4 regions of the Billgrantia sulfidoxydans genome follow, and region 1 is predicted to be linked to each of the others. Evidence: predicted binding sites of a transcription regulator. Region 1 holds the regulator's gene; each other region holds the start of a gene.
What was found. Region 1 encodes sigma-54, which starts transcription at its own class of promoters, with help from an activator protein. Its sites were predicted from a motif close to TGGCACNNNNNTTGCTNT; they were not measured.
Positions count from the first base shown of each region.

Region 1 (5,037 bases):
GGGCGGCAATCCGCTGACGCTCTCGGGCGACGCCCGGCTGTTCGCGCCCGAGGAGCGCTGGCAGCTCGACACCGAGACCCTGCACTTCGACGCCAACGTGGGTCATGCCTGGAGCGACACGCCCGCCCTGCTGCAGCAACCCCCCCAGCACATGCGCGGCGAGCGCTTCGACGCCTGGATTCATGACAATCGGGCACGTTTGACCGACAATGTGCGCGGCCACCATGTCCCGGAAGGCACCCAGTCGGGACAAGCCGACGCCGTCAACCTAGAGGATTTCACGCCATGAAGCGATGCAGGCTCCCGACCCTCCGCAGGCCATTCACCCTGGCACTGGCCAGCGTGACGCTGATCGGCCTGGCGAGTATCGGGCCGGCCATGGCGCAGCAGCGCGACGCCGAGCAGCCCATCGAGGTCGAGGCCGACCGGCTCGACCTCGACGATCGCGCCGGCACCGCGGTCTACACCGGCGATGTCGACATTCGCCAGGGCAGCATGCGACTCACCGGCGACCGCGTCGAGTTTCAGCGCAATGCGGCCGGCGAACTCTCGCGCGCCACGGCCCGCGGCGAGCGCGCCTACATCGAGCAGCAGCCCGACCCCGAGCAACCCGTGGTTCGCGGCTGGGGGCGTACCATTGTCTACCATGTCGCCGAGCGCCGTGTGGAACTGATCGACCGCGCCGAGCTGCACCAGGGCGGCGACACCTTCGACGGCGGCTACCTCGAGTACTTCCTCGACCGCCGCGTGGTGCAGGCACGCTCCCAGAGCGAGGGCGTCGAAGGCAGCCAGCGCATTCGCATGACCCTGCAGCCGGAGCGCTGACATGTCGATGAAGACCCTGCACGCCCGCCACCTGGCCAAGAGCTACAAGCGTCGCCGCGTGGTCCACGACATCAGCCTCACCATCGAGCAGGGCCGCGTGGTCGGCCTGCTCGGGCCCAACGGGGCCGGCAAGACCACGTCGTTCTACATGATCGTCGGTCTGGTCAAGGCCGATGCCGGTGAAGTGCACATCGACGACCGGGACCTCTCGCACAGCGCCATGCACGAACGGGCTCGGGCGGGTATCGGCTACCTGCCCCAGGAGGCATCGATCTTTCGCAAGCTGTCGGTAGCCGACAACATCATGGCCATCCTCGAGACGCGCCGGGATCTCGACCGCCGCGGGCGACAGGAGAGGCTCGAGCAGCTGCTGGAAGATTTCCACGTCACCCACATCCGCGACAACCTGGGCATGAGCCTGTCCGGCGGCGAACGGCGCCGCGTCGAGATCGCCCGGGCGCTGGCCACCGAACCGGCCTTCATCCTGCTCGATGAACCCTTCGCCGGGGTCGACCCGATCTCGGTGGGCGAGATCAAGGGCATCATCCGCCAGCTCAAGGCGCGCGACATCGGGGTGTTGATCACCGACCACAACGTCCGTGAAACCCTCGACATCTGCGACTCGGCCTACATCGTCGGCGACGGCCAGATCATTGCCGATGGAAACGCCGAGGCCATTCTGGCCAACAAGCGGGTGCGAGAGGTCTATCTCGGCGAGGACTTTCGCCTGTAGCGCACTCCACTGCATTATGCAAGCACCTGGGACGCATTAAAACATTCTAATCAGGGATAAAAACTTTCACTGGCATGCATATTGCAGCCATTTCTCTTGCAAGTCATGGGCTACCCGTCTAGGGTAGAGCTTTTCCGGCAGATGAGCGCCTTACCCTCATGGCCATGAAAGCGTCCCTGCAATTACGTGTCGGCACTCAGCTGACCATGACCCCCCAGCTGCAACAGGCCATAGCCCTGCTGCAGCTCTCGACCCTCGACCTACGCCAGGAGATCCAGCAGGCGCTGGAATCCAACCCCATGCTGGAACTCGACGACGGCTTCGGCGAACAGGCCGTCAGCGAAACCCCGAGCGACGACTGGGCCAGCGAGATACCCAGCGAACTCTCCACCGACAGCGACTGGACGGACACCTACCCCGACCACGGCACGGGCTCCGGCTCAGGCGCCGCCACCGGCGAGGGGCCGGACTTCGAGCGCCAAGCCTCGGCGCAGACCCTCGCCGGCCATCTGATCTGGCAGCTGGCGATGACCGACCTGAACGACCGCCAGCGCCTCATCGCCGAGAGCCTGATCGACGCCGTGGACGCCGCCGGCTACCTGGCCCACCCCCTGGAGGAAATACGCGACGGCCTGCGCCGTCAGGGCCTGGAGGGGTTGCCCACCCGGGAGGTCGAGCAGGTCCTGCTGCGATTGCAGCAGTTCGAGCCCACCGGCGTGTTCGCCCGCGACCTGCGCGAGTGCCTGATGCTGCAGCTGGCGGCGCTGCCCGATGATACCCCACTGCTGCCCCAGACCCGCCGTCTCGTGCGCCAGTTCCTCGAGGCGCTGGCTGCCGACGACCGCCGCCTGCTCAAGCGTCGCCTGGGTCTCGACGACGAGTCGCTGGACCAGGTCATCGCCCTGGTTCGCTCGCTGGATCCCCGCCCCGGCAGCGACTTTGCCGAGGTCGGCAGCAGCTACGTCACCCCGGACCTCGTCGCCTATCACGACGAATCGGGCTGGCGCGTGGAACTCAACGCCGAGGCCCTGCCGCGCCTGCGCATCCAGCCCGACTACGTCGCCCTGGTGCGGCGTGCGGACAAGAGCCAGGACAACCAGTTCCTCAAGGATCACCTGCAGGAGGCCCGCTGGCTGATAAAGAGCCTGGCCAGCCGCAACGACACGCTTCTGCGGGTGGGACGGGAGATCATGGCGCGCCAGATCGAGTTTCTCGAGCAGGGCGAGGAAGGCATGAAGCCGCTGGTGCTGGCCGACATCGCCCAGGCCGTCGAGATGCACGAATCGACCATCTCGCGGGTGACGACGCAGAAGTTCATCCATACTCCGCGAGGCGTCTTCGAGCTGAAGTACTTCTTCTCCAGCCATGTCGGCGGAAGCGGCGACGGGGACGTCCACTCCAGCACCGCGATCCGTGCCCGCATCCGCAAGCTCATCGCCGACGAGCCGCCCCGCAAGCCGCTCTCCGACAGCCGCCTGGTGGATCTGCTGGCCGAGGATGGCATCCAGGTCGCCCGCCGCACGGTGGCCAAGTATCGCGAAGCCTTGGGCATCCCCTCATCGAGCGAGCGCAAGCGTTTTCGTTGACCCCGCGACGTGATGTTGACCCCGGGCAATCCCGCCGCCCGAGGGGGTATGCAGGGCAGGAAAAAGGGTTACAATCGAGCTACCACCCGAAGGACGAAGGAGCTTGTCATGCAAGTCAACATCACCGGCCATCATGTTGAGCTGACCGATTCACTGCGTGACTACGTGAGCGAGAAGCTGAACCGCGTCCAGCGACATTACGACAACATCACCAACGTGCAGGTCACGCTCTCGATCGAGAAGGAGCGCCAGCAGGCCGCCTGCACGCTGCATGCCGCCGGCGCCGATCTGCATGCCGAAGCTTCCGATCAGGACATGTACGCCGCCATCGATGCGCTGACCGACAAGCTCGATCGTCAACTGGTCAAACACAAGGAAAAGGCCCAGGCTCGCGCCCAGGGCGCCGGCGTTCGCTGAGTTGCCATGACACTGGAAACCATCCTGCCCCCGGAACGCGCTCTGTTCGACGTTCCGGGAGGCAGCAAGAAGAGGGTGCTGGAGTTCTTCAGCACCTTCATCGCGCAGAACACCCCGAGCCTCGACAGCCAGGAGGTCTTCGGTAGACTGGTCGGGCGCGAGCGGCTGGGCAGCACCGGTATCGGCAACGGCGTGGCCATTCCTCATGCCCGCAGCCCCCACTGCCACAGCCCCGTGGCCGCCTTTCTCAAGCTGGCCGAACCCATCGACTTCGACGCCATCGACGGCGAGCCGGTCGACCTGGTGTTCGTGCTGCTGGTGCCCGAAGAGGCCGACGATACGCACCTGTCGCTGCTGAGCCAAGTAGCCAGCGTCATGAACGACGCCGAGACGCGCGCCCGGCTGCGCAAGTGCACGAGCCAGCGTGAACTCCACGAGCGTCTCGTCGAAGCGATACGACGACAGTCCTCGGCCTGACCGCTTCCCTCGCCGTACGGCCAGCCCCTGATCAGGAGATTCCTCATGCAGCTTGTGATCATCAGCGGCCGTTCCGGCTCCGGCAAGTCGATCGCACTGCAGGCGCTCGAGGACATCGGTTACTACGCCATCGACAACCTTCCGGCGATGCTGCTCGGCTCGCTGGTGGATGAGCTACGCAGCTCGCCCACGATCCAGACCTCCATCGCCGTCAGCATCGATGCGCGCAACCTCCCCCACGCCCTGGAGCGCTTCCCGCGCCTGCTGGAGGAGCTGCGCAACAAGCAGGTCGACTGCCAGGTCATCTACCTGACCACCGATGCCCGCATTCTCCTCGAACGCTACTCCGCGACCCGACGGCGTCACCCCCTGACCCGCGGCCGGGACATGACCCTGAACGAGGCCATCGAGTCGGAAGACGCCACGCTGAGCGACATTCGCAACCTGGCGGACCTGATCATCGACACCTCGCGGCTGTCGGTGCATGACCTGCGCGGGCGTATCACCGAACAGGTGGCCAGCCATCGCGCCGACCAGTTGACCCTGACGGTGGAGTCGTTCGGCTTCAAGGGCGGCGTACCGCTCGATGCCGATATCGTCTTCGACGCGCGCTGCCTGCCTAACCCCTACTGGGACCCGCGATTGCGCTCGGCCACCGGCAGGGAGCCCTGCATCGTGGAGTTCCTCGAACAGTATCCTCTGGTCCAGCAGATGCTCGACGACATCATCGCCTGGGTCGAGCGCTGGCTACCGGCCTACCGCGATACCCACCGCAGCTACCTGACCGTCGCCATCGGCTGCACCGGCGGCCAGCACCGTTCGGTGTACCTGGCGGAGCGCCTCGCCAAGCACCTGGCCCGGCAGCAGCCGGACGTGCGCCTGCGTCACCGGGAGCTCGGCATCCACACCCCGGTCACCGCCACCCGGGACGTGACCGTAGAGACCTCCGAACGCAAGGAAACCTGAGTGTGCCCTGCCGCAAGCTGACCCTGACCAACA
Region 1 is NZ_CP053381.1:2,865,511-2,870,547, forward strand. It holds gene lptC (LPS export ABC transporter periplasmic protein LptC) at 1-289, shown strand, start outside; gene lptA (lipopolysaccharide transport periplasmic protein LptA) at 286-825, shown strand; gene lptB (LPS export ABC transporter ATP-binding protein) at 833-1,558, shown strand; gene HNO51_RS13295 (RNA polymerase factor sigma-54) at 1,717-3,144, shown strand; gene hpf (ribosome hibernation-promoting factor, HPF/YfiA family) at 3,253-3,561, shown strand; gene ptsN (PTS IIA-like nitrogen regulatory protein PtsN) at 3,568-4,038, shown strand; gene rapZ (RNase adapter RapZ) at 4,084-5,004, shown strand; gene HNO51_RS13315 (HPr family phosphocarrier protein) at 5,007-5,037, shown strand, end outside.

Region 2 (5,037 bases), 1.7 Mb from region 1:
CTTGATCACCACCTGCTCGCCGCTGGCTTCGTCCACCGCCAGGTAGGCGTGACTGCGGTGGCTGGCATGGAGCTGCCTGACGATGCGATACCCCTCCAGCACCATGCGCGGCGCGAGGGCTGGCGGAAACGGCAGCGACACCGCTCCCGGGGCGATCTCGCCGGCCCCTGGCGGAGGTACTTCCTCGACCCGCACCACCTGCACCGTCAGATTGTCGTCGCTGCCCTGGGCATAAGCCTCCTGCACGATGGCGGCGGCAGCGGCGTCCAGGTCGCCTTCGTGCTCGGCCAGCGCCGCCAGCATCGCCGCCTCGCCGACGTGCTCGTGAATGCCGTCGGTCATCAGCAGGAAGGTTTCCCCTGCCGCGACGGGCAGCGCGAGGTAATCGATCTCGAGCTGCTCGCTGACGCCCATCGCCCGGCTGAGGTAGCTTCTGTCGGGTGCCACCCAGGCGCGGTGCTCGCGGGTCAGCGGCTCCAGGCGGCCAGCGGCAAGCCGATAGAGCCGCGCATCGCCGACGTGGAAAACGTGCGCCGTGGCGGACTTGAGCACCAGTGCGGTGAAGGTGCAGACGTAGCCCCGGTCCTTATCCCAGCGGTATTCGCTGCGCCGGCTCTGGGCGTGCAGCCAGGAGTTGGTCGCCACCAGCACCCGCTGCGCCGAGGTCTTCACCGTCCAGCTTTCGGCGGTGGAGTAGTAGTCCTCGATGAACCCCTTCACCGCCGCCTCGCTGGCAACCCGGCTCACTTCGCTGCTGCTGATGCCATCGGCCAGCGCCACCACGATGCCCTTGCTCGAAAGCTGCGGTTCGCGGGGCACGTAGGCGCCGTGGAAGTCCTGGTTGACCGCCTTGCGCCCTGCCTCCGAGCACTGGCCCAGCGACACCCGCAGCATCCGGCCGGGTTCGAAAGCCGACATCTCAGATATCGCGCAGCGGCGCCGTGCGCACGTGGGTGGTGTAGAGCGTCAGCCCGGTCAGCGAGAGCCCGCCGATCAGGTTGCCTACCACCACGGGGATCTCGTTCCAGATCAGGTAATCCGCGATCGAAAAGTCGCCGCCCATCATCAGCGCCGAGGGGAACAGGAACATGTTGACGATGGAGTGCTCGAAGCCCATGAAGAAGAACACCATGATCGGCATCCACATGGCGATCACCTTGCCGCCCACCGTGGTCGAGATCATCGCCCCGACGACACCGAGCGAGACCATCCAGTTGCACAGGATGCCGCGAATCAGGATGGTCAGCATGCCCGCCGCGCCAAACTCCTTGTAGCCCACGGTACGGGCATGGCCGATACCGGCGATCTTCTGCCCCACCTCGTCCGGCGGCGTGGCGAAGCCGTAAGTGAAGACGATCGCCATCAGCACCGCCACGGTCAGGGCGCCGGCCAGGTTGCCGCAGAAGACCTTGCCCCAGTGGATCAGGATCCTCTCGATGGTGACGCCGGGGCGCCGGTCCAGCCAGGCCAGCGGCGTCAGTACGAAGACCCCGGTCAGCAGGTCGAAGCCCATCAGGTAGTGCATGCAGAAGCCGACCGGGAACAGCGCGGCCCCGAGGATGGCCGAACCGGTCTGGACCGTGATGGTCACCGCGAACACCGCGGCCAGGGCCAGGATGGCCCCCGCCATGAAGGCGCGGATCAGGACGTCCCGGGTGGCCATGTGGAGCTTGGACTCGCCGGCATCCACCATCTTGGTCGCGAACTCGGAAGGAAGCAGATAGGACATAACGTTCTTACGCGCGTGGCGCCTCTCGTCTCGTGGCTGACGTGACAAACGCAAAGGCGCCTGAAGCTCTTAAGCTTCAGGCGCCTTTGCCTGTGTTCGTCGCGTTGTCGTGGGCCTGCGAAGAAAGGCAGCGGCGATCGTCGTTGATCCCGCCGGCCCGCCTGCATTGGCAGCAGAGCCCTGCCATGAACAAGCACGTTGCGTGCCAACTCATTGGCAACTGCGACAAGGAAGCCAGCGGAAGGCAACCGCGGGGGGCTCAAGCGATGCCGCCAGCCACGGGGATTCGACGACCGGCGGTCAGAGAGGCGCTATGCCCCGGGCGAGATCGGCCACGCCGGTGCATCCCGGCGTGTCGTCGCTCACTCTTGGTGCATGTGGCCCTTGGTCTGGGCAGACGGGGCAGCGGCCGGGCTGGTCGCGACCATGCGCACCACGCTGCCGACCACAATCAGGCAGGGTGAAGGCAGCGGCGAGGCGGCCAGCTTGCCCGGCATGTCGGCCAGGGTGCCCACCAGCGACGCCTGCTCGGGCAGGCTGGCGTTGGCCACCAGCATGATCGGCCAGTCGTCGGGCAGCCCATTGCGGCGCAGCCCGGCACAGATGGCCTCGACCTTGGTCAGGCCCATGTAGAAGATCAGCGTCTCGTCCTGGCGCGCCAGGGTGGCCCAGTCGGGCTCGCCGTCCTTGCGGCACAGCTGGGCGGTGACGAAGCGCAGCTGCTGGGCGTGGGCGCGGTCGGTGAGCGGGATGCCCATGCCGGCCGCGGCCGCCGAGGCAGCAGTGATGCCCGGCACGATCTCGGCCTCGACGCCGGCCTCGGCCAGTGCGGCGAGCTCCTCGCCCATGCGCCCGAATACGCCGGGGTCGCCGCCCTTGAGCCGCACCACCGACTTGCCCTCCCGCGCCAGCCTCACCAGCAAAGCGCCGATCTCGGCCTGGGGCACGCTGTGGTGGCCACGCTCCTTGCCCACGTAGTAGCGCTCGTGGCCGGCGGGAATCAGCGCCAGCACGTCGTCGCCCACCAGGCGGTCGTAGACCACCGCCTCGGCCTGCTGCAGCAGGCGCGCCGCCTTGAGCGTGAGCAGCTCGACGTCGCCGCTGCCCGCCCCCACCAGGTAGACCCGGCCGGCACGGCACTCGCCGTCCAGCGTCAGGGTGGGCGCCTCGACGCGCGTGGAACGGCCGAACGGCGAACGCACGATATGGCCCAGGCCGTGCAGACGCGAGAACGCCGCCTGCCCCAGCGCCCGGGGCCGCTGCGCCAGGCGCGACAGCTCAGGCGACAGCAGTGACTTCAATTGGCTCAGCGCTCGCATGGGCCTTCTCCTCTTCGATCAGCGCTTTCAGCTCGGGAACGCAACTTCCGCACTGGGTGCCGCAGGCCAGCCTGGCGCCCAACGCCTCGACGCTGTCGTCGCCTTCACGGATGGCCTCTAGGATAGCGCGTTGGCCCACCTGATGGCAGCTGCACACCACCGGCCCCTGGTTGGCGGCGCCGTCGTCGCAACCGGCCAGCAGGCGGCGGCGGTGCTGCGCCGAGAGCCCCGCGCCGGCGCTGGCCTCCTCGAAGCGCGCATCGAGCCAGGCCAGGTTGGGCAGCTCCAGCGGCGGCCCCGCCATCAGCCACCAGCGCAGGCGCCCTGCGGCATCCACCCCGGCGGCACGCAGCCTTCCGGTAGCCGGATCGGTGCACCACAGCGTCGGCGCCACCGGCAGCGTTGCCTCGAGCCAGGTCAGCCAGTCGCGCTGCGCCGTTTTTTTCGCAACCCCGCCGCAGGCGCTCTCGCCGCCAGCCAACTGCCATCGCTGGCAGCCGTGCAGCGGAATGCGTGCCCAGTAGCGGCTCTCGTCGCACCAGCTCGATTCCGCCACGCCCAGGTCGTCGGCCACCAGCAGGGTGGCCTCCCATTCCACCGCCAGCGGCGCCAGCGCCACCGCGCCGTGCTTCGATTCCGGCTGGCCGGAGAAGGGGTCGAGGTGCGCCTCGAGCAGCGCCCCCATGCGCGCCGTGCCGCTGAAGTAGCCGCTCCAGTGCATCGGCACGAACACCTCGCCGCGACGCTGCCCACGCGACACCCGCACCCGGCCGACATAGTCGCCGCCCGCTCCCGCCAGGCGCGCCAGGCCATGCTCCGCCACGCCCCACTCGGCGGCGTCTTCCGGGGTGAGCTCGATGAACGGCTCGGCGCGGTGATTCATCAGCCGCGGTGCACGGCCGGTGCGGGTCATGGTGTGCCATTGGTCGCGCACGCGCCCGGTGTTGAGCCGCAGCGGCCGCGCGGCGTCGAGCGCCTGTGCCGGCGGGCGCGGGCGCACCGGCAGCATCCGCGCGAGGCCGTCCGGCGTGGCGAAGCGGCCATCGGTGAACAGCCGGGCGGTGCCGTGGGGGGCAGCGGCGTTCACCGGCCACTGGATCGGCGCCAGGGCCTCGTAAGCGGCCCGGTCGAGCCCGACCAGGCCGGAAATGTCGAACAGCCTGCGCCCCTCCCCCGCATTCTCGAAGCCCGAGAGCCGGGCGTGCTCGTCGAAGATCTCGCCGGGATGGCTGTAGTCGAAGGCCTCGCCGAAACCCAGCCGCTTGGCCACCTCGCAGACGATCCACCAGTCGTGGCGCGCCTCCCCCGGTGGCGGCAGGATGCCGCGCTGGCGCGATATGCGCCGCTCGGAGTTGGTCACGGTGCCGTCCTTCTCCGACCAGCTCGAGGCCGGCAGCACGATGTCGGCATAGGCCAGCAGGTCGGCGTCGGCCATGCACTCGGAAACGATCACCAACGGGCATTTCTCCAGCGCCGCGCGCACCCGGTCGGCCCGCGGCAGGCTCACGGCCGGGTTGGTGGCCATGATCCACAGCGCCTGCACCTCGCCGCGCTCGATCGCCTCGAACAGCGCCACCGCCTTGTGGCCGGGGCCATCGGGCAGCGACGGCACCAGCCGTTCGGTGGCCCAGAAACGCGTGACGCGATCCCGCGCGCCGGGGGTGTCGTAGTCCATGTGGGCGGCCAACTGGTTGGCCAGCCCGCCCACCTCGCGCCCGCCCATGGCGTTGGGCTGGCCGGTGATCGAGAACGGCCCCGCCCCGGGCAGGCCGATCTTGCCGCCGGCCAGGTGGCAGTTGATGATGGCGTTGCCCTTGTCGGTGCCGCTGCTCGACTGGTTCACCCCCTGGGAGAACAGCGTGACCACGTGCAGGTGGGTGGCGAACCAGTAGAAAAAGGTCTCCAGGCGCTCGGCATCGACGTCGCAGTCGGCGGCGATGGCCTCCACCGAGGCGTCCTGCTCGCGCGCCGCGGCGAGCGCCTCCTCGA
Region 2 is NZ_CP053381.1:1,167,008-1,172,044, reverse strand. It holds gene HNO51_RS05585 (bifunctional protein-serine/threonine kinase/phosphatase) at 1-918, opposite strand, end outside; gene HNO51_RS05580 (formate/nitrite transporter family protein) at 920-1,729, opposite strand; gene cobA (uroporphyrinogen-III C-methyltransferase) at 2,092-3,048, opposite strand; gene HNO51_RS05570 (nitrate reductase) at 3,008-5,037, opposite strand, start outside.
Region 2: a site for sigma-54 is predicted at 1,920-1,937, ahead of HNO51_RS05580 (formate/nitrite transporter family protein). Genes of this name have one in related genera too.

Region 3 (5,037 bases), 1.5 Mb from region 1:
CCCTACCGCCTCACCCTGTCGCTCTATCGCCCCGACGCGGAGAGTGCACTGTGGGAGACCGAGATCGAGGGTGCCTTCGACGCCACGGCGTTGTAGCAGCCCCTATGCCTGGCGGAGCTGGCGGTCTAGCTGCCGGTAGCCGATCGCCTCCATCAGCTCGCCGCGCTCCGGATGCGGCTTGGCGGCCAGATCGGCCAGCGTCAGCGCCACGCGCAGCACCCGGTGGTAGGCGCGCGCCGACAGACGCAGGCGCTCGAGCACCCCCGCCAGCCAGGCACGGTCGGCCGTCGACAGGGCGCAGGCCGCTTCCAGTTCGCGCCCGCCCAGGTGGGCGTTGAGCGCGCCGCGGGCGTACTGCCGCTCGCGGGCGGCCACGACCCGGGCGCGCACCTCCGCCGAGCTCTCGCCTACCTCGCGTGAGGTGAGCTGCTCCGGCGGCAGCGCCGGCACTTCGATCTGCAGGTCGATGCGGTCGAGCAGCGGCCCGGAGAGCCGCGACTGGTAGCGCTGGATCTGCGCCGCGGTGCACTGGCAGGCCTGGCGCGGGTCGCCCAGGTGACCGCAGGGGCACGGGTTCATCGCGGCCACCAGCTGGAAACGGGCAGGGAAGCGGCGCTCGTGGTTGGCGCGAGCGATATGGATGCGGCCCGACTCCATCGGCTCGCGCATCACCTCAAGCACGTGACGGCTGAACTCGGGCAGCTCGTCGAGAAACAGCACGCCGTGGTGGGCCAGCGAGATCTCGCCCGGCCGCGGCCAGGAGCCGCCGCCGACCAGCGCCACGGCGCTGGCGGTGTGGTGCGGCGCGCGGAAAGGGCGGCGCCCCCACTGCTCGGCCAGGGGCAGGCCGCACACCGAGCGGATGGCGGCGACTTCCAGCGCCTCCTCCTCGGTGAGTTCGGGCAGGATACCGGGCAGGCGGCTCGCCAGCATGGTCTTGCCGGTGCCGGGTGGCCCCGCGAAGAGCAGGTTGTGCGAGCCGGCCGCGGCGATTTCCAGCGCGCGGCGGGCCTGGTGCTGGCCGCGCACCTCGGCCAGGTCGCCCTCGCGGGTGTCGGCGAGGGGTGGCGCTTCGAGACGGTGCGCGGCGATGGGCTCCTGCCCCAGCAGGTGGGCCATCACCTCGAGCAGGTGCTCGGCCGGCAGCACCTGAAGGTCGCCGGCCAGCGCCGCCTCGTCGGCATTCTCCCGGGGCACGATCAGCTTGCGCCCGGCCTTGCGCGCGGCGAGCGCCAGGGGCAGCACGCCGTTGATGGGGCGCAGACGGCCGTCCAGCGCCAGCTCGCCGACGCTCTCGATGCCTTCGAGTGCCTCGCCGGGCAGCTGGCCGGAGGCCACCAGGATGCCCAGTGCAATGGGCAGATCGAAGCGCCCGCCGACCTTGGGCAGGTCGGCGGGCGCCAGGTTGAGCACGATCCTGCGCGTATTGGGGAAATCGAAGCCGGCGTTGGTAAGGGCGCTACGCACCCGCTCGCGGCTCTCCTTGACGGCGGCCTCGGGCAGGCCGACCAGGGTCATCCCCGGCAGGCCGTTGGCCAGATGTACCTCGACCTGCACCTCGGGCGCTTCCAGCCCCAGGCCGGCCCGTGTGGCAACGATCGCCAGCATCGCGCAGTCCCTCGCAGTCCATGTGCGTAAGGGCTAGATACTAGCACTCTGCCGCAACGGGCTCTCCACGCTGGCTCAGCGCTCGGCCTGGTCGTCCTCCGCGTTGCTCGGTGCATCCTGCGGGGGAGAGGCATCTGCGGCGCCCTGCCCGGCCGGCGCGAGGGTCGCCTGGGTCACCGGCGTCTCGCGGGCCGCCAGCGCCTTCTCCAGTGCCGCTACCTGCTGCTCGAGGGCCTCGACGCGGATTCGCGTGCGCTGCATCACGTCCATGAGGATGTCGAAATCCTCCCGCGACACCAGCTCGAGGCGGTCGAAGGCACCGCGTACGACCTGCTGAATGCCCTTCTGGAACTCTTCCGGCGCCTGGGCCGCGCCCTGCAGGCGCTCGCCCAACTGCTGCGCTAGCCGGCTGATGGGGTCCTGACTCGCCATGGTGCGCTTCTCCTGTTGGCCTGAATGTTGCCCTACAGCATACGCAAGGCCCCGCCGTGGCGCATGCCCTTCTCCCGCCCCCTCATGGCGCAGCCGCACCACACGCCAGCACCACCTTGGTGCACATCCCCGGCACCCGCTGCGCCATTGCGGCGCAAGACACGCCGAAAACCGCCCGCAACGTTATGTTTCCGCGAAAATAAGAGAGGTTTGGCACGATCCGCGCATGGATGGCGTACAGCCGGCCGGCGACCCCGCCGTCCCTTTTACCAGCAGGGAGAGACGCGATGAAGCTCATCACCGCCATCATCAAGCCATTCAAGCTCGACGACGTCCGCGAGGCGCTGGCCGACAACGGCGTCCAGGGCATCACCGTGACCGAAGTGAAGGGCTTCGGGCGCCAGAAGGGCCACACCGAACTCTACCGCGGCGCCGAGTACGTGGTCGATTTCCTGCCCAAGGTGAAGGTCGAGGTCGCCGTGGACGACTCCCGCGTCGAGGGCGTGCTCGACGCCATCTGCGGCGCGGCCAACAGCGGCAAGATCGGCGACGGCAAGGTCTTCGTGACCCCGCTGGAGGATGTCATTCGCATCCGCACCGGCGAGCGTGGCGCCGAGGCCGTGTAACGGCTCCCCTCAAGAGAAGAGCAGACAAGAGCGATGGAGACCCCCATGAATGAACTTGCCGAGTTGAGCTACGCGCTCGACACCTTCTATTTCCTGATATGCGGCGTGCTGGTGATGTGGATGGCCGCCGGCTTCTCGATGCTCGAGGCGGGCCTGGTACGGGCCAAGAACACCGCCGAGATCCTGACCAAGAACATCGCCCTGTTCGCCATCGCCTGCACCATGTACCTGCTGGTGGGCTACGCCATCATGTACTCGAGCGACGCCGGCGGCATCCTGCCCAACCTGGGCGTGCTGATCGGCGCCGAGAACGGCGTGGACGCGGTCACCGCCGGCGGCGACGACGCCCCCTACTACTCCATGCGCGCCGACTTCTTCTTCCAGGTGGTGTTCGTCGCCACCGCCATGTCGATCGTCTCCGGCGCCGTGGCCGAGCGCATGAAGCTGTGGGCCTTCCTCGCCTTCGCGGTGGTCATGACCGGCGTCATCTATCCGGTCTCGGGCTACTGGACCTGGGGCGGTGGCTGGCTCTCCGAGCTGGGCTTCTCCGACTATGCCGGCTCCGGTATCGTGCACCTCGCCGGAGCGGCCGCGGCGCTGGCCGGCGTGCTGATCCTCGGCCCGCGCAAGGGCAAGTACGGCAAGGACGGCAGCATCCACGCCATCCCCGGCGCCAACCTGCCGCTGGCCACCGTCGGCACCTTCATCCTGTGGATGGGCTGGTTCGGCTTCAACGGCGGCTCCGAGCTCAAGCTCTCCGACGTCGCCTCGGCCAACAACGTGGCCCAGGTGCTGGTCAACACCAACGCCGCCGCCGCCGGCGGTGTGATCACCGCGCTGGTCCTGGCCAAGCTGTGGTTCCGCAAGGCCGACCTGACCATGGCGCTGAACGGCGCCCTGGCCGGGCTGGTGGCGATCACCGCGGGTCCGCTGACCCCCTCGGCGCTGGGCGCCACGCTGATCGGCGCCGTGGGCGGGATGATCGTGGTGGCCGCCATCGTCACCCTCGACAAGCTCAGGATCGACGACCCGGTCGGCGCCATCTCGGTGCATGGCGTGGTGGGCATCTGGGGCCTGCTGGCGGTACCGCTGTCCGACGCCGACACCTCCTTCGGCGCCCAGATCGTCGGCGCGATCGCCATCTTCACCTGGGTCTTCGTCGCCAGCCTGGTGGTATGGCTGGCCATCAAGGCGCTCATGGGCGTTCGCGTCAGCGAAGAGGAGGAGTACGAGGGGGTCGACCTGGCCGAATGCGGCATGGAGGCCTATCCCGAGTTCAGCGTCGCCCGGGTCTACGGCGGCAGCAGCGGACGCCCGCAATCCGGCGGCTACGGCGTCGGCGCACCGCTCGGCCAGCCCCACGTCGAGTAGGCACGACAGGCTTGTCAAAGGGCTCCCCGCGGGGAGCCTTTTTTCTTCCTGCCGAGGGCGGTGTATGCTTGAGGCCAACCGCTCCCGTATCATCCGGGTCCGAGCTGCGGACCCTGCCCGACCATGAGGAAACAGACCATGAAACTGGTGACTGCCATCATCAAGCCGTTCAAGCTCGACGACGTTCGCGAGTCGCTTTCGGAGATCGGCGTCCAGGGCATCACCGTCACCGAAGTGAAGGGCTTCGGCCGCCAGAAGGGCCATACCGAGCTCTACCGCGGCGCCGAGTACGTGGTCGACTTCCTGCCCAAGGTGAAGGTCGAGATCGCCATCGACGACGACCTCGTCGAGCAGGTGATCGACGCCATCACCCAGGTCGCCAATACCGGCAAGATCGGCGACGGCAAGATCTTCATCACCCCGCTGGAGCAGGTGATCCGCATCCGCACCGGCGAAACCGGCAAGGATGCCGTATAGACCCAGGTCGCGCCTACACATTCAGCAAGATCGGCGACGGCAAGATCTTCATCACCCCGCTGGAGCAGGTGATCGGGAAGCCGCACCTCCGCATCCGCACCGGCGAAACCGGCAAGGATGCAGTCTAAGCTCGAAGCTCGAAGCTCGAAGCTCGAAGCTCGAAGCTCGAAGCTCGAAGCTCGAAGCTCGAAGCTCGAAGCTCGAAGCCAGACAGCTTATACAAAAAACCCCGGGGGCCTGCCCGGGGTCTTTTCTTCAATCTTGCAACTCAAGGCTTACTTCTCGACGAAGGCGCGCTCGATGACGTAATCGCCGGGTTCGCCCATGCGCGGCGAGATGTTGAAGCCCAGGTCGTCGAGCAGCGCGCTGGTCTCGTCGAGCATCGCCGGGCTGCCGCAGATCATGGCGCGGTCCTGCTTGGGGTCCATCGGTGCTACGCCGGTGTCCTCGAACAGCTTGCCGCTGCGGATATGATCGGTGAGGCGGCCCATGGTGTGGAACTCTTCGCGGGTCACGGTGGGGT
Region 3 is NZ_CP053381.1:4,328,797-4,333,833, forward strand. It holds gene HNO51_RS20155 (hypothetical protein) at 1-96, shown strand, start outside; gene HNO51_RS20160 (YifB family Mg chelatase-like AAA ATPase) at 103-1,608, opposite strand; gene HNO51_RS20165 (accessory factor UbiK family protein) at 1,684-2,040, opposite strand; gene HNO51_RS20170 (P-II family nitrogen regulator) at 2,328-2,666, shown strand; gene HNO51_RS20175 (ammonium transporter) at 2,712-4,037, shown strand; gene glnK (P-II family nitrogen regulator) at 4,176-4,514, shown strand; gene HNO51_RS20185 (ferredoxin--NADP reductase) at 4,790-5,037, opposite strand, start outside.
Region 3: a site for sigma-54 is predicted at 2,252-2,269, ahead of HNO51_RS20170 (P-II family nitrogen regulator). Genes of this name have one in related genera too.

Region 4 (5,037 bases), 880 kb from region 1:
GTCGGGGCGGCATCGGGCGTGGTGGTGTTCCTGCTGTTCAATTTCGCCCTCGACCTCGCGTTGCCGCTGGGCCTGCTCTCGTTCCTGGAGGTGAGCTGATGGAAACCCTCGGCTTTCTGATCGATGGCTTCGGGGTTGCCCTTGCCCCGCACAACCTGATGTTTGCCCTGATGGGGGCCTTCCTCGGCACGCTGATCGGCGCGCTGCCGGGCCTCGGGCCGGCCAACGGCGTGGCCATCCTGATCCCGCTGGCTTTCTCCCTGGGGCTGCGTCCGGAAACCGCGCTGATCATGCTTACCGCGGTCTACGCCGGGGCCATGTACGGCGGGCGCATCTCGTCGATCCTGCTCAACATTCCCGGCGACGAACCGGCCATGATGACCTGCCTCGACGGCTACCCCATGGCGCAGCAGGGCAAGGCCGCCGAGGCGCTGGCGATTTCCGCCATCGCTTCCTTCATCGGCAGCCTGATCGCCACCGTCGGCCTGATCCTGCTGGCGCCGGTGCTGGCGCGGTTCGCGCTCACCTTCGGTCCGGCCGAGTACTTCGCGCTGTTCCTGCTGGCCTTCGCCACCCTGGGCGGCATCACCGGCAAGAACCCGGTGAAGACCGTGGTGGCGGCCTGCCTGGGCTTGATGGTAGCCACCGTGGGGATCGACTCCACCGGCGTGCAGCGTTACACCTTCGGGACCCTGGAGCTCTACGAGGGTATCGACTTCATCATCGCCATCGTCGGCCTGTTCGCTATCTCGGAGCTGCTGTTCTTCATCGAGGAGCGCGCCGGCGGCGGCAAGGCGAAGATGGCCGTCAACAAGCTCAAGCTGAGCTGGGCCGACATACGCAACATCCTGCCGTCGAGCGTGCGCGGCGGTATCCTCGGCTTCATCGCCGGCGTGCTGCCCGGTGCCGGGGCGTCGCTCGGCAGCTTCATCGGCTATACGCTGGAGAAAAAGGCGGTCGGCAAGAAAGGCTTCTTCGGCCAGGGCGACCCGCGTGGCGTGGCCGGCCCCGAAGCGGGCAACAACGGTGCCTCGAGCGGTGCGCTGGTACCGATGCTGACGCTGGGCGTGCCGGGCAGCGGCACCACCGCGGTGCTGCTGGCGCTGCTGATCTCGCTCAACATCACCCCTGGCCCGCTGATGTTCACCCAGAACGCGGACATCGTGTGGGGCGTGATCGCCGCGCTGCTGATTGGCAACTTCCTGCTGCTGATCCTCAACATCCCGCTGGTGGGCATCTTCGTCAAGCTTCTGTCGGTGCCGCCGATGTACCTGCTGCCGTGTGTGACGATGATCGCCTTCGTCGGGATCTACTCGATCAGCAACACCACCTTCGACCTCTACTTCATGGTGGCCTTCGGCGTCGCCGGCTACGTGCTGCGCAAGCTGGAGATTCCGCTGGTGCCGATCATCCTCGGTTTGCTGCTGGGGCCGGAGATGGAGAAGAACCTGCGCCACGCCATGGATATCTCCGACGGCGACTGGACCATTCTCTGGAACAGCGGCCTGGCCATCGGCCTGTGGGTGTTTGCTGCCGTGGGGTTAATTCTGCCCTACATCGTCGGCCCCATCCTGCGCCGCCGGATGAAGGTGGCAACCGCTGCCACCGCAGGGAATCCGGAAGGCGACTGAGCCCGGCAATGCCTACCACCCCGCAGGGGCGCCGAGCGATCGGCGCCCCTGTCTTCGTTATGACGCACCGGTCTGGTGCGCTGTGGCAGTGCAGGCGATCCTTGCCGGCGCAACCGGCGCCTGCCGAATGCACGGCGGCGGTGCGCCGGCAGGATCGTCAAGGGGCGTAAAGGCGCCGTAATCTTCTGTATGAAAAGAGTTCTTCGAATTTCTTCGCCTGATGGCGCAAGCGTTGCATAGGCAGGAAGCCTAGTGCTGTGCGGCCGGTGTCGGCCGTGCATGACCTTTACAACAAGTCCCTCCCGCAGGAGGGCGCAAGGAGGTTCGCGTGAACGCTTCCCGTCGCAACATGCTTTTCCCCGTTCGCCTCATGTCTTCCCCGTCCCGCGCTGTGGCCGCAGCCCTGTTTGCGGCGGCGTCCCTCGGTGGTACTGGCCAGGCGCTGGCCCAGGAAGAGCCCATCAAGGTGGGGATCCTGCACTCGCTGTCCGGCACCATGGCGATCAGCGAATCGACCCTGAAGGACACCGTCGAGATGCTGATCGCGCAGCAGAACGAGCAGGGCGGCCTGTTGGGCCGTCAGCTCGAGGCGGTGGTGGTCGACCCGGCCTCCAACTGGCCGCTGTTCGCCGAGCGTGCCCGCGAGCTGCTCGAGCAGCACGAGGTGGATGTGGTGTTCGGCAACTGGACCTCGGTGTCGCGCAAGGCGGTGCTGCCGGTGTTCGAGGAGCTCAACGGCCTGCTGTTCTATCCGGTGCAGTACGAGGGCGAGGAGTCCTCCGAGAACGTCTTCTATACCGGAGCCGCGCCCAACCAGCAGGCCATCCCGGCGGTGGAGTACCTGATCAACGAGGTGGGCGTGGAGCGCTTCGTGCTGCTCGGCACCGATTACGTCTACCCGCGCACCACCAACCGCATCCTCGAAGCCTTCCTCAAGGAGGAGCACGGCCTCGCCGACGAGGACATCATGATCGACTACACACCGTTCGGTCACTCCGACTGGCAGAACATCGTCGCCGAGGTGCGCCGCTTCGGCAGCGAGGGCAAGAAGACCGCGGTGGTCTCGACCATCAACGGCGACGCCAACGTCCCGTTCTATCGCGAGCTGGCCAACCAGGGCATCGACGCCGCCGACATTCCGGTCATCGCCTTCTCGGTGGGTGAGCAGGAGCTCTCCGGCATCGATACCGGCCCGCTGGTGGGTCACCTGGCGGCGTGGAACTATTTCATGAGCGTCGACAGCGACGCCAACTACGACTTCATCGACGCCTGGATCGATTACACCGGCGACGAGGAGGCGGTGACCAACGACCCCATGGAAGCGCATTACATCGGCTTCAACATGTGGGCCGAGGCGGTGCGCAAGGCCGGCACCACCGACGTCGACGCGGTCAAGGACGCCATCATCGGCGTGACCGTGCCCAACCTGACCGGCGGCTATGCGGCGATGATGCCCAACCACCACATCACCAAGCCGGTGCTGATCGGCGAGGTCCAGGACAATGGCCAGTTCGACATCGTGTGGCAGACGCCGGCGACTGTGGCCGGCGATGCCTGGTCCGATTACCTGCCCGGCTCGCGGGACCTGATCGCCGATTGGCGCCTGCCCATGGAGTGCGGCAACTTCAACGTGGTCAACGGCAGCTGCGGCGGCAGCAACGCGGCCGAAGAAGCGGAAGTGGCGCTCGCCGAGTAACTACAGCATGGCCCCCGCTGCCAGGCAGCGGGGGAGCACGCCTTCTTCACCGATTCCGAGGAACGCTCCGATGAGATATCCCCCCGTGGCCTGGCCAGTGGCGGCCGGGGCGAAGGCCGGCAGCGCCGCCGAAGACAGCGAGCCCATGCACACGGCGACAAGGGGTTCGTGGCTGATGGTTCTCGTCATGGCCCTGGTCATCGTGCTTGGCCTTACCCTGGCCGCTCCCGCATCCGCGCAGGACGCCGAGAGGTTCGACGATTCAACGGCACAGGCGCTGCTTGCGGCGCTGGACGTGTCGTCGTTTACCGCCAAGGGTGAGGCCATCGAGGGCATCGTGCGCAGCGACGACCCCCGCGCCCGGGGCTGGCTCCAGGCCTTGCTCGATGGCCGCCTGCAGCGCACCGACGACGGCCGCTTCGTGGTGGTGCTCGACAACTCGGGCCGCCAGTGGCCGGTCGAGGACGCCCTGAGCGGCGAGGCCCTGGGCGAGATGTCGCGCCGCGACCTGGACCGCATCGGCATCAATAACGCGCTGCGCAACCAACTGCGCAGCGCCATCGCCGTGGTCGATCTCTATGCCGCCGATGTCGGGTTGCGCCGCGCTTCTGCAGAGCGGTTGCTGGGCGAGGTCGACAGCGACCTGGCCGGACCCCTGGCCGAGGTGATCGAGACGGAGCCGGATGCACAGGTGCGTGAACGCCTGCTCCAGGCTCTGGCCATCCATCGCCTGGAGCAGGGCGAGGTCGAAGCGGTCGAGGAGCTGCGCGGCAGTCTGCATCCGCGGGTCCGGGTGGCGCTCAATCGTGTACTCAACAGTGACGATCCTGCGTTGGTCGACGCCGCTCGTGAGGCGCTCAACGGCATCGAGCAGAAGCTCAAGGTCAACCGTGCGGTCGAGACGCTCTACTTCGGCCTGTCGCTGGGCTCGGTGCTGGTGCTCGCCGCCATCGGCCTGGCCATCACCTTTGGCGTGATGGGCGTGATCAACATGGCTCACGGCGAGTTGATCATGCTCGGTGCCTACACCACCTGGGCCATGCAGCAATTGCTGCCGGGCCAGCCGGGGCTGGCCTTGATCCTGGCGATTCCCGCCGGCTTCCTGGTCGCGGCGTTGGCCGGCATCGCCATCGAGCGCGGCGTCATCCAGTTCCTCAAGGGGCGCCCGCTGGAGACGCTGCTGGCTACCTTCGGTGTCAGCCTGATTCTCCAGCAGTTGGTACGCACTGCGATCTCGCCGCTCAACCGTACCGTGGTCACGCCGGAGTGGATGAGTGGCTCCATCGCCGTCAACGATACGCTCTCTCTCACCCTTAATCGGATGTTCGTACTCGGCTTCGCCCTGGTGGTGTTCGCCGCGCTGATGCTGATCATGCGCCGCACCCGGCTAGGGCTCGAGGTGCGGGCGGTGACCCAGAACCGTGCCATGGCGCGCTCCATGGGCATTCGCGCCACCCGGGTCGACATCCTGACCTTCGCCCTGGGCTCCGGGGTGGCGGGGCTGGCCGGCGTGGCCCTCAGCCAGCTTACCAACGTGGGCCCCAACCTGGGCCAGAACTACATCATCGACTCCTTCATGGTGGTGGTCTTCGGCGGGGTGGGGAACCTGTGGGGCACTCTGGTGGCGGGCCTCTCGCTCGGCGTCATCAACCAGGTGCTGGAACCCTGGGCCGGGGCCGTGATGGCCAAGATCATCGTGCTGGTGTTCAT
Region 4 is NZ_CP053381.1:1,984,943-1,989,979, forward strand. It holds gene HNO51_RS09245 (tripartite tricarboxylate transporter TctB family protein) at 1-99, shown strand, start outside; gene HNO51_RS09250 (tripartite tricarboxylate transporter permease) at 99-1,631, shown strand; gene urtA (urea ABC transporter substrate-binding protein) at 2,002-3,327, shown strand; gene urtB (urea ABC transporter permease subunit UrtB) at 3,503-5,037, shown strand, end outside.
Region 4: a site for sigma-54 is predicted at 1,853-1,870, ahead of urtA (urea ABC transporter substrate-binding protein). Genes of this name have one in related genera too.